2 regions of the Metasolibacillus sp. FSL K6-0083 genome follow, and region 1 is predicted to be linked to the other one. Evidence: riboswitches for the same ligand, from Rfam matches in the RefSeq annotation. Region 1 holds a riboswitch; the other holds the start of a gene.
What was found. Region 1 has a riboswitch for FMN ahead of ribD (bifunctional diaminohydroxyphosphoribosylaminopyrimidine deaminase/5-amino-6-(5-phosphoribosylamino)uracil reductase RibD). Riboswitches for the same ligand answer to the same signal wherever they lie in the genome.
Positions count from the first base shown of each region.

Region 1 (4,425 bases):
AGTTTATCATTAATAAATTCATTAAAGCGTCCAACAACAATACCTATCTTTAATCCTGTACCTACAAGCTGTGCTTCAAATGTTTTTACCATCAATAATTCCTCCTTTTATAATAAATGTGCCATCTTCTCTTTTTTTGTATTTAGATAATTAGCATTTTCTTCTACTAACCCAGCAACAAGGGGTACACGTTCTACTACTTTTATACCGTATCGCTCTAGCTGCGCTACTTTATCTGGATTATTTGTTAATAAACGAATTTGTGTTACCCCTAATTCTATTAGCATTTGCGCACATAAACTGTAATTGCGTAGTTCACAAGCAAAGCCAAGCATTTCATTAGCTTCTACTGTGTCAAAGCCTTTTTCTTGTAATTCGTATGCTTTTAATTTATTTAATAACCCTATTCCTCGCCCCTCTTGCCGCATATAAAGGATGGCCCCTACTCCTTCCTGCTCGATTTTAGCAAGTGCTAGTTGTAACTGAGCTCCGCAATCACAGCGTTTTGAATTAAAAATATCGCCTGTTAAACATTCAGAGTGAACACGTATTAGCGGTGCTTCTACATTGGACAAATCCCCTTTAACAACAGCAACGTGCTCCTTAAAATCAATTGGATTAGCATAGCCAATCATTGTAAAATCACCATAATGTGATGGCAGTTGAATTGCTGCTTCACGTGAGATAATTAGCTCTTTTTTAAGACGGTATTGAATTAAGCTTTCTATCGTAATAAGCTTCATATTAAAATCTAAGGCCATTTTTTTTAATTGGGGTAGACGAGCCATCGTGCCATCCTCATTCATTATTTCACAGATAACCGCAGCCTTTTTACTTTCACTAAGTATTGCTAAATCTACCGCTGCCTCTGTATGTCCAGGTCTTTCGAGTACCCCATTCTTTTTTGCGATTAAAGGAAAAACATGCCCCGGACGACGGAAGTGCTGTGGCTCCGTCTTATCATCAAGCATTTTTTCGATAGTTAATGCTCTTTGAAAAGCACTAATTCCTGTTGTAGTATCAATATAATCAATACTTACAGTAAATGCCGTTTGATGCTTATCCGTATTATTTGTAACCATTGGCTCAAGCTGAAGAGTTTGCGCTATTTGTAAATCAATCGGTGTACAAATTAACCCTTTTCCATACGTTGCCATAAAATTAACCACATCGGGCGTGGCATATTCAGCTAATGCAACAAAATCGCCTTCATTCTCACGATTCTCATCATCTACAACAATAATCACTTTCCCCTGCTTTAAGTCAGCAATTGCCTCTTCTATCGTATTAAACATAATATTATCCCGCCTTTAAAATCCATTTTGTTGTAAAAAATCCTCCGTTAACGTTGTTGATTTTGTTTGTAGCTGCTTGGCAATGTATTTTCCTAATAAATCTGTTTCTATATTGACTAGGTCACCTTCACGTTTAAATCCAAGTGTTGTCTGATTAAATGTATGTGGAATAATCGAAATCGTAACCATTTCTTTTTGTAAATCAAATATTGTTAAACTAATACCATCAATTGCGATTGACCCACGTGGTATACAAAGTGCAGTTGATTCATGAGATGTTTTTATATCAAAATAAACTGCATTCGCGAACGAACGTTTACGTAAAATAGTCCCTACCTCATCAATATGCCCCGATACGAAATGCCCCCCAAAACGCCCATTAGCAGCCATAGCACGCTCTAAGTTAACAACGGAACCTATTTGCAATTGCGATAGTGAGGTTGCACGGACCGTCTCAGGCATAACATCTGTCGTGAATTTCGTATTTGTAAAGCTTGTTACAGTTAAACATACTCCATTTACAGCAATGCTATCGCCAACTTTCAAATCTGCTATAACTTTTTTAGCGCCAATTGTAAGAACGATTGATTCCTGTCCTTTTGCCATTTTCTCAATCGTACCGAGCTCTTCAATAATTCCAGTAAACAACTGTACACCTCATTTCATCATCATCGTTAATTTAATATCTTCACCAATTTTTTCAACTTTAGTAAAAGTAAACGCTTCTTGCAAAGCAATTGTTGTCATTGAAAGCGCATTTGTTCCTAATAGCTTGGGCGCAATGTATATAATCATTTTTTGTACGAATTGCTGTTGTAAAAAGGCATCCGCCATTTTACAGCCAGCCTCAACATATAAAGTCATAATCCCTTCATCTGCTAGCTTTCTTAATACATTTCGCAAGGAACAATCCTCTATCACAAACGTACGAACACCTGCTAATTTACGAGATTTTGTTGTAAAAAGCCAAGTTAGAGCCGTTTTATCATTAAAAACTTTCGCTGAATTTGGTACTTTTCCATCACGATCAATAACAATTCGAATCGGTTGTTTGTTTGAGGTACTACAACGATTCGTTAAGCTTGGGTCATCAATGCAAATCGTATTTGAGCCTACTAAAATAGCATCATGTGTTGACCTTGTATAATGCACATCCTTTTGAACAAGCCTACCCGTGATTGCAGTTTGCTTCCCTATCTCAGCAGTAATTTTACCGTCCAACGAAATGGCTTGCTTTAATGTAACGTAAGGTAAACGATGTGAAATATAATAAAAAAATGCTTCATTTAATGCTTTTGCCTCTTCTTCACATAGTCCTATACTTACCGTAATGCCCGCCTCCTCCAACCTTCGAACTCCCCGTCCAGCTACAAGTGGGTTCGGATCCAGCGTCGCAATAAAAACATGTGCAACCTGCGCTCTAATTAGTGCCTCAACACATGGACCTGTTTGCCCAACATGGCTACATGGCTCAAGTGTAACGTAAACCTTCGAACCCTCCGCTCTCTCACCTGCAATTTTTAAGGCATTAATTTCCGCGTGTGCCTCTCCGAATTTAAGATGAGCACCAAAACCTATAATCTCCTCATTTTTTGTAATAACACACCCAACAAGTGGATTAGGAGAAGTTTGATTACTACCTGATTTTGCCAAGCTCAAAGCGAATTGCATAACTTGTTCGTCACTCATTCAGTCACCTCCCTTTGAAAAATAAAAAGCCACCTTAAATAGGGGGCTTTTACGAAGAAGGCGTCACTAAATAAACTAGCACCATAGCTAATTTTTTTCGCCTACCTTCTCTCATCCAGACTATTACTGTCGGCTCCGGAATTTCACCGAATCCTGCTTAAAAAAGCTCGCGGGCTATACCGCCGATTGGGACTTGCACCCGACCCCGAAGGAATTTATTCAATTAAAAAGACCCCACTTAGAAATGTGGGGTCGTTAAAAGGCATCTTCAAATAAAGCCACACGAATGTCGCTTTTTTGCCTACCTTCTCTCATCCAGACTGTTACTGTCGGCTCCGGAATTTCACCGAATCCTGCTTAAAAAAAGCTCGCGGGCTATACCGCCGATTGGGACTTGCACCCGACCCCGAAGGAATTTATTCAATTAAAAAGACCCCACTTAGAAATGTGGGGTCGTTAAAAGGCATCTTCAAATAAAGCCACATGAATGTCGCTTTTTTGCCTACCTTCTCTCATCCAGACTGTTACTGTCGGCTCCGGAATTTCACCGAATCCTGCTTAAAAAAAGCTCGCGGGCTATACCGCCGATTGGGACTTGCACCCGACCCCGAAGGAATTTATTCAATTAAAAAGACCCCACTTAGAAATGTGGGGTCGTTAAAAGGCATCTTCAAATAAAGCCACACGAATGTTGCTTTTTTGCCTACCTTCTCTCATCCAGACTTTTACTGTCGGCTCCGGAATTTCACCGAATCCTGCTTAATAAAGCTCGCGGGCTATACCGCCGATTGGGATTTGCACCCGACCCCGAAGGTGATATTTATGCTGGCTTTAATTATACAGCAATAATGCAAAAAATCTAGTCTATCAAAAGAAACGTTTTTTATTTTATGAAATATTAAAAGAAAGATTTAAAAAATGTTTTTAGTCGAAGAAAATGCATGCGCTTCTCTATAAAAGATTATATTTCAAAAAACAGCAATGTATTACGCTAACGTTCCCCTCATAGCAGACCTACCGAATTGTAGATAATGCTTTTGACCATGAAATTAATTGGTCTAACATCTGATTTACTGAATCTGCCTGAACATCTTTCGGTTTGAAATCTGTTCCGTTTTCGAAATCTGTAAATAATGAAAGAGCTGGATGAACACGCACATCTGCTACTAACAGCTCTCCCATAATACCGCGCAAATGCTCCGCAGCACGAGCACCACCTACAGAGCCATAGGAGACAATTCCTGCTGCCTTGTTATTCCATTCTACTCTTAAATAATCAATCGCATTTTTCAAAGCGCCTGTAATAGAATGATTGTACTCTTGAACGATAAATACAAACCCATCTTGTTTTGCAATAATTTCTGACCAGCCCTTTGCCCCAGATGCATCCTGCCCCGGCTCACCTAATAAAGGCAATTTGTAATTAGCAATATCGATTACT
Region 1 covers NZ_CP152046.1:666,528-670,952, forward strand. The annotation lists gene ribE (6,7-dimethyl-8-ribityllumazine synthase) at 1-92, opposite strand, end outside; gene MHB51_RS03010 (bifunctional 3,4-dihydroxy-2-butanone-4-phosphate synthase/GTP cyclohydrolase II) at 108-1,295, opposite strand; gene ribE (riboflavin synthase) at 1,311-1,943, opposite strand; gene ribD (bifunctional diaminohydroxyphosphoribosylaminopyrimidine deaminase/5-amino-6-(5-phosphoribosylamino)uracil reductase RibD) at 1,953-2,984, opposite strand; FMN riboswitch at 3,084-3,201, opposite strand; FMN riboswitch at 3,284-3,402, opposite strand; FMN riboswitch at 3,485-3,603, opposite strand; FMN riboswitch at 3,686-3,803, opposite strand; gene MHB51_RS03025 (NADPH-dependent FMN reductase) at 3,999-4,425, opposite strand, start outside.

Region 2 (4,425 bases), 560 kb from region 1:
CCGCTTTCAGGCACCTTCTTGCTTTTGATGAAGTGTTCACTATTTATCCCGCATTAACGGGCAGTAAACCGCCCACTTCCAGACTTAAGTGAAAAATCGGTTGAAAGATAAGTGGGAGGTCGACTGCCCGTAAAAGCCCGACTGGTTCAACTAACAATCCGTGGAGAAAAGCCTCCACAGATTGAAGTTTCACTTTATCCCGCATTAACGGGCAGTAAACCGCCCACTTCCAGACTTAAGTGAAAATCGGCTGAAGGATAAGTGGGAGGTCAACTGCCCGTAAAAGCCCGACTGGTTCAACTAACAATCCGTGGGAAAAGCCTCCACAGATTGAAGTTTCACTTTATCCCGCATTAACGGGCAGTAAACCGCCCACTTCCAGACTTAAGTGAAAATCGGCTGAAGGATAAGTGGGAGGTCAACTGCCCGTAAAAGCCCGACTGGTTCAACTAACAATCCGTGGAGAAAAGCCTCCACAGATTGAAGTTTCACTTTATCCCGCATTAACGGGCAGTAAACCGCCCACTTCCAGACTTAAGTGAAAAATCGGCTGAAGGATAAGTGGGAGGTCAACTGCCCGTAAAAGCCCGACCGGTTCAACTAACAATCCGTGGAGAAAAGCCTCCTCAACTAACAATCCGTGGAGAAAAGCCTCCACAGATTGAAGTTTCACTTTATCCCGCATTAACGGGCAGTAAACCGCCCACTTCCAGACTTAAGTGAAAAATCGGCTGAAGGATAAGTGGGAGGTCAACTGCCCGTAAAAGCCCGACCGGTTCAACTAACAATCCGTGGAGAAAAGCCTCCTCAACTAACAATCCGTGGAGAAAAGCCTCCTCAACTAACAATCCGTGGAGAAAAGCCTCCACAGATTGAAGTTTCACTTTATCCCGCATTAACGGGCAGTAAACCGCCCACTTCCAGACTTAAGTGAAAATCGGCTGAAGGATAAGTGGGAGGTCAACTGCCCGTAAAAGCCCGACTGGTTCAACTAACAATCCGTGGGAAAAGCCTCCACAGATTGAAGTTTCACTTTATCCCGCATTAACGGGCAGTAAACCGCCCACTTCCAGACTTAAGTGAAAATCGGCTGAAGGATAAGTGGGAGGTCAACTGCCCGTAAAAGCCCGACTGGTTCAACTAACAATCCGTGGGGAAAACCCTACTGATTGAAGTTTCACTTTATAAAAGGCTATTTCAATCTTTTTAACTTCTTTCAGCAGGTGTCCAAACACCTGCTGAATTATTGGAACTCGGTCTAAGAAAAGACCATATTAAAATAACGACGGAGTGACTAACATCGTGTTGGTTAGATTTGCGGCGGATGTCGCAGATTTTTCTAACGGTAAGGGTATGTATAAAAAGAATTCCAAGCAAAAGGGTTTACTTTTAAAAAGTTTCTTTTATAATAGAGGGTGTAACAACAAATTTAATATTGATTCATCTTCGGGGCAGGGTGTAATTCCCGACCGGCGGTAATTGAAATCGCAATCTCCGACCATTCACTTGGAGGTCATTGCTTTCGTATTTCATAAGCCCGCGAGCCCGCTTTTGCGGTGCAGGATTTGGTGAGATTCCAAAGCCGACAGTATAGTCTGGATGGGAGAAGGTGAAGGCGCAGTCGTCATTTCTCGGAAATGTCGTATTTTGCTTTAAAAAAGTCTGGTAATATAGGCTTGTTTAAATGCGGAAATTTATGACAAAAACGCTTTGGCAGCATGCTTTTTAAGCATGGTCGAAATTAGTAATACGACTTTTTTAAGCTTGCCTATTTCTCCCTTATACAATTTATTGTATAAGGGTTTTTTCGTGAATGGCATAGGACTGTCCTTTCTTCTTGCAAGAGTGAATCAGCAAAGAGGAGAGATTTTTTATGCGTAAGCAAAACTTGAAGTTACGTTCAACTGTAACAATCGCAATGCTAAGTAGCATCTCATTTTTATTAATGATGCTCGATTTTCCACTGCCGTGGTTTCCAGTATTTCTAAAAATTGATTTTAGCGATGTACCAGCGTTGATTGCAGCGATTACAATGGGACCAGTTGCTGGTATTGTAGTAGAATTGATTAAAAATATTTTAGATTGGCTGTTTAAAGGAGCCCCAACAGGTGTTCCAGTAGGACATATGGCGAATTTTGTAACAGGTATTTTGTTCATTTTGCCAACTTATTATTTTTATAAAAAATTCAAGACGATTCCTGGCTTAGCAGTAGGTTTAGCAGTAGGAACGTTTGTGATGTCTATTGGTATGAGTATACTGAACTATTTTGTGTTTTTACCAATGTATACTTATTTCTTAGGCTGGGGCTCATTTGATATGTATGAGACAATTGTACTTGGTATTTTACCGTTCAATATTATTAAAGGGATTATTATATTAACTGTTGCGCTGCTCCTATTCCGCACGATGAAAACATGGATTGACAAGCAGCAGTCCACCTATTTATCATTAAAATAATCACAAGCCGAGCTGCTCTATAAGCTCGGCTTTTTTATAAGGAAGTGAATAAAAATGATTCGAATGCTCACAGCAAATGAACAACTACCGATGGACTTGCTTTTATTAGCGGATCCATCAGAAGAAATTGTAATTGATTATATAAAACGTGGATACTGTTATGTGGCAGAGCGTAATGGACAAATAGTTGGTGTTTATGTGTTGCTACCAACAAGACCACATACCGTAGAGCTTGTCAATGTAGCAGTAGATGAACAATGGCAAGGGCAGGGAATAGGTAAGCAGCTTGTGCTACATGCGATTGAAAGTGCAAAAATGGCACAATATAAGACAATTCAGCTAGGCACAGGTAATTCTAGCATTGATCAGCTTGCGCTTTATCAAAAATGTGGCTTTCGCATAGTTGGCGTAGATCGCGATTTCTTTATCCAGCATTATGATGAGCCGATTTTTGAAAACGGAATTCAATGTGTAGACATGATGCGGTTAGAAATTGTACTTTAAGTTTGAACAAGCTGTCTAGAGGTGTTTTCATTTTCCGTTTATCTAGTCGTATGGCTTGGACTTTGAGCGATGACGGTAGCTACAATAATTAAAATATTTGTTGACGGGGCTGTCCAAAAAGCCGTGCATAGCCGGCATTTTGGACAGTAGCGATGATGTTTCGCAAAATGTTGATTCATATAAACAGAAAACGCCTCTTTTAAAAATGGGATGAACATTGGCTTTAGCAGTGTACTCCTTCAGTAAAAGTGGAGCGACGAAAACATTTATTTCAATGAGGTGTCAAAAAGAATGGACTTTTCAGACAGCTCCGTCATCGGATTATTTATAGGCTATTTTCGATACTTTATATACAAAAAGAGGCAAAGCTCGTTATTGCGACGCTACATTTGTTTTTGATAAATTTTGCGATAGTCAATTTTGCCATGTGTATCGAATTGAATATTATAAAATGGACGGTCTTTTCTTATATAAAATACGTGTTGGCGATGTGCTAAAAATTTTAGCGTAAAGGTGTTAATTAAGTGTTCTTCTATTTTATATAACAGATTCATTGCTTGGCTGTCATCTTGGCACATAGTTGCTTGCTGGAGCAATGCTTGCACTTCCGCATTGCTAGAAAAAGCACTAATAGGAGAGCGCTCGCTGTCTAATCCATATAACCAGCCAAGTAGCTTGTCATCCCCAATTGCAATACCACCAACAAAAATATCGTAATGCTGTACACAATAGTCTGCCGATGCATGGAAAGGCATAAGTGTTAATTCGTGTGGGATGTGATGGGCTGTTAAAAATGAGCTTAAAATTTGTGCTTCCCGCAAATGGTTGGCATGTGGCCGAATTTGCTGTACACCGATACGTAAATAAGGAAAATCAAGTGTCGGTAGCGGAAGCGGTGATTGCTGTTGTCTGTTATTTGTCGTTAAAAAGCTAGTGGCTATTATTTCACCTTCTTCTGTTAAGCAGTAGCTTGCTGCATCAATTGCCTCAAATAATGCACGTCGATACTTTTCATCCTGCAATGGCCCACGTGCCGCATTGAATATAATAAAATCGGCTCCCTGCTCTTGAAAAACGATTTTTTGTTGTGCTATATGTGCAGCAAAAGGAAGTGCACTGATGCCAAACTGTTGAATGTTTTCTGTAAAAAGAATATCCACATCATCAATCCATGGTCGCTGCTTAAAATATTTCGGAAATACGGAGAGTCGCATATGTTGCTCATTTTTCTCAGCGATATAAAATGCACCGCAACCAGGCGGGATGCCTTTTGCACCTTCTTCAATCCATTTTACAGGTATAATAGAAAAGCGATAACTACATAGTATACGAGGGAATAGCATTGTTGGCTGTGCAAGCTCTATTGTAAAATGATATGGGCTTGTCACAGTCAATCGCGCCTCTGGTAATAGTTTTCTCATACAAGCGCGCTTTAAGGAAGCAATGACATCCTCGCTTGTGAG
Region 2 covers NZ_CP152046.1:1,230,980-1,235,404, reverse strand. The annotation lists FMN riboswitch at 1,439-1,615, shown strand; gene MHB51_RS05925 (ECF transporter S component) at 1,874-2,458, shown strand; gene MHB51_RS05920 (GNAT family N-acetyltransferase) at 2,513-2,962, shown strand; gene MHB51_RS05915 (hypothetical protein) at 3,001-3,180, opposite strand; gene MHB51_RS05910 (ABC transporter substrate-binding protein) at 3,346-4,425, opposite strand, start outside.
Region 2: linked by a shared signal. The riboswitch ahead of MHB51_RS05925 (ECF transporter S component) and the one ahead of ribD (bifunctional diaminohydroxyphosphoribosylaminopyrimidine deaminase/5-amino-6-(5-phosphoribosylamino)uracil reductase RibD) in region 1 are both predicted to bind FMN.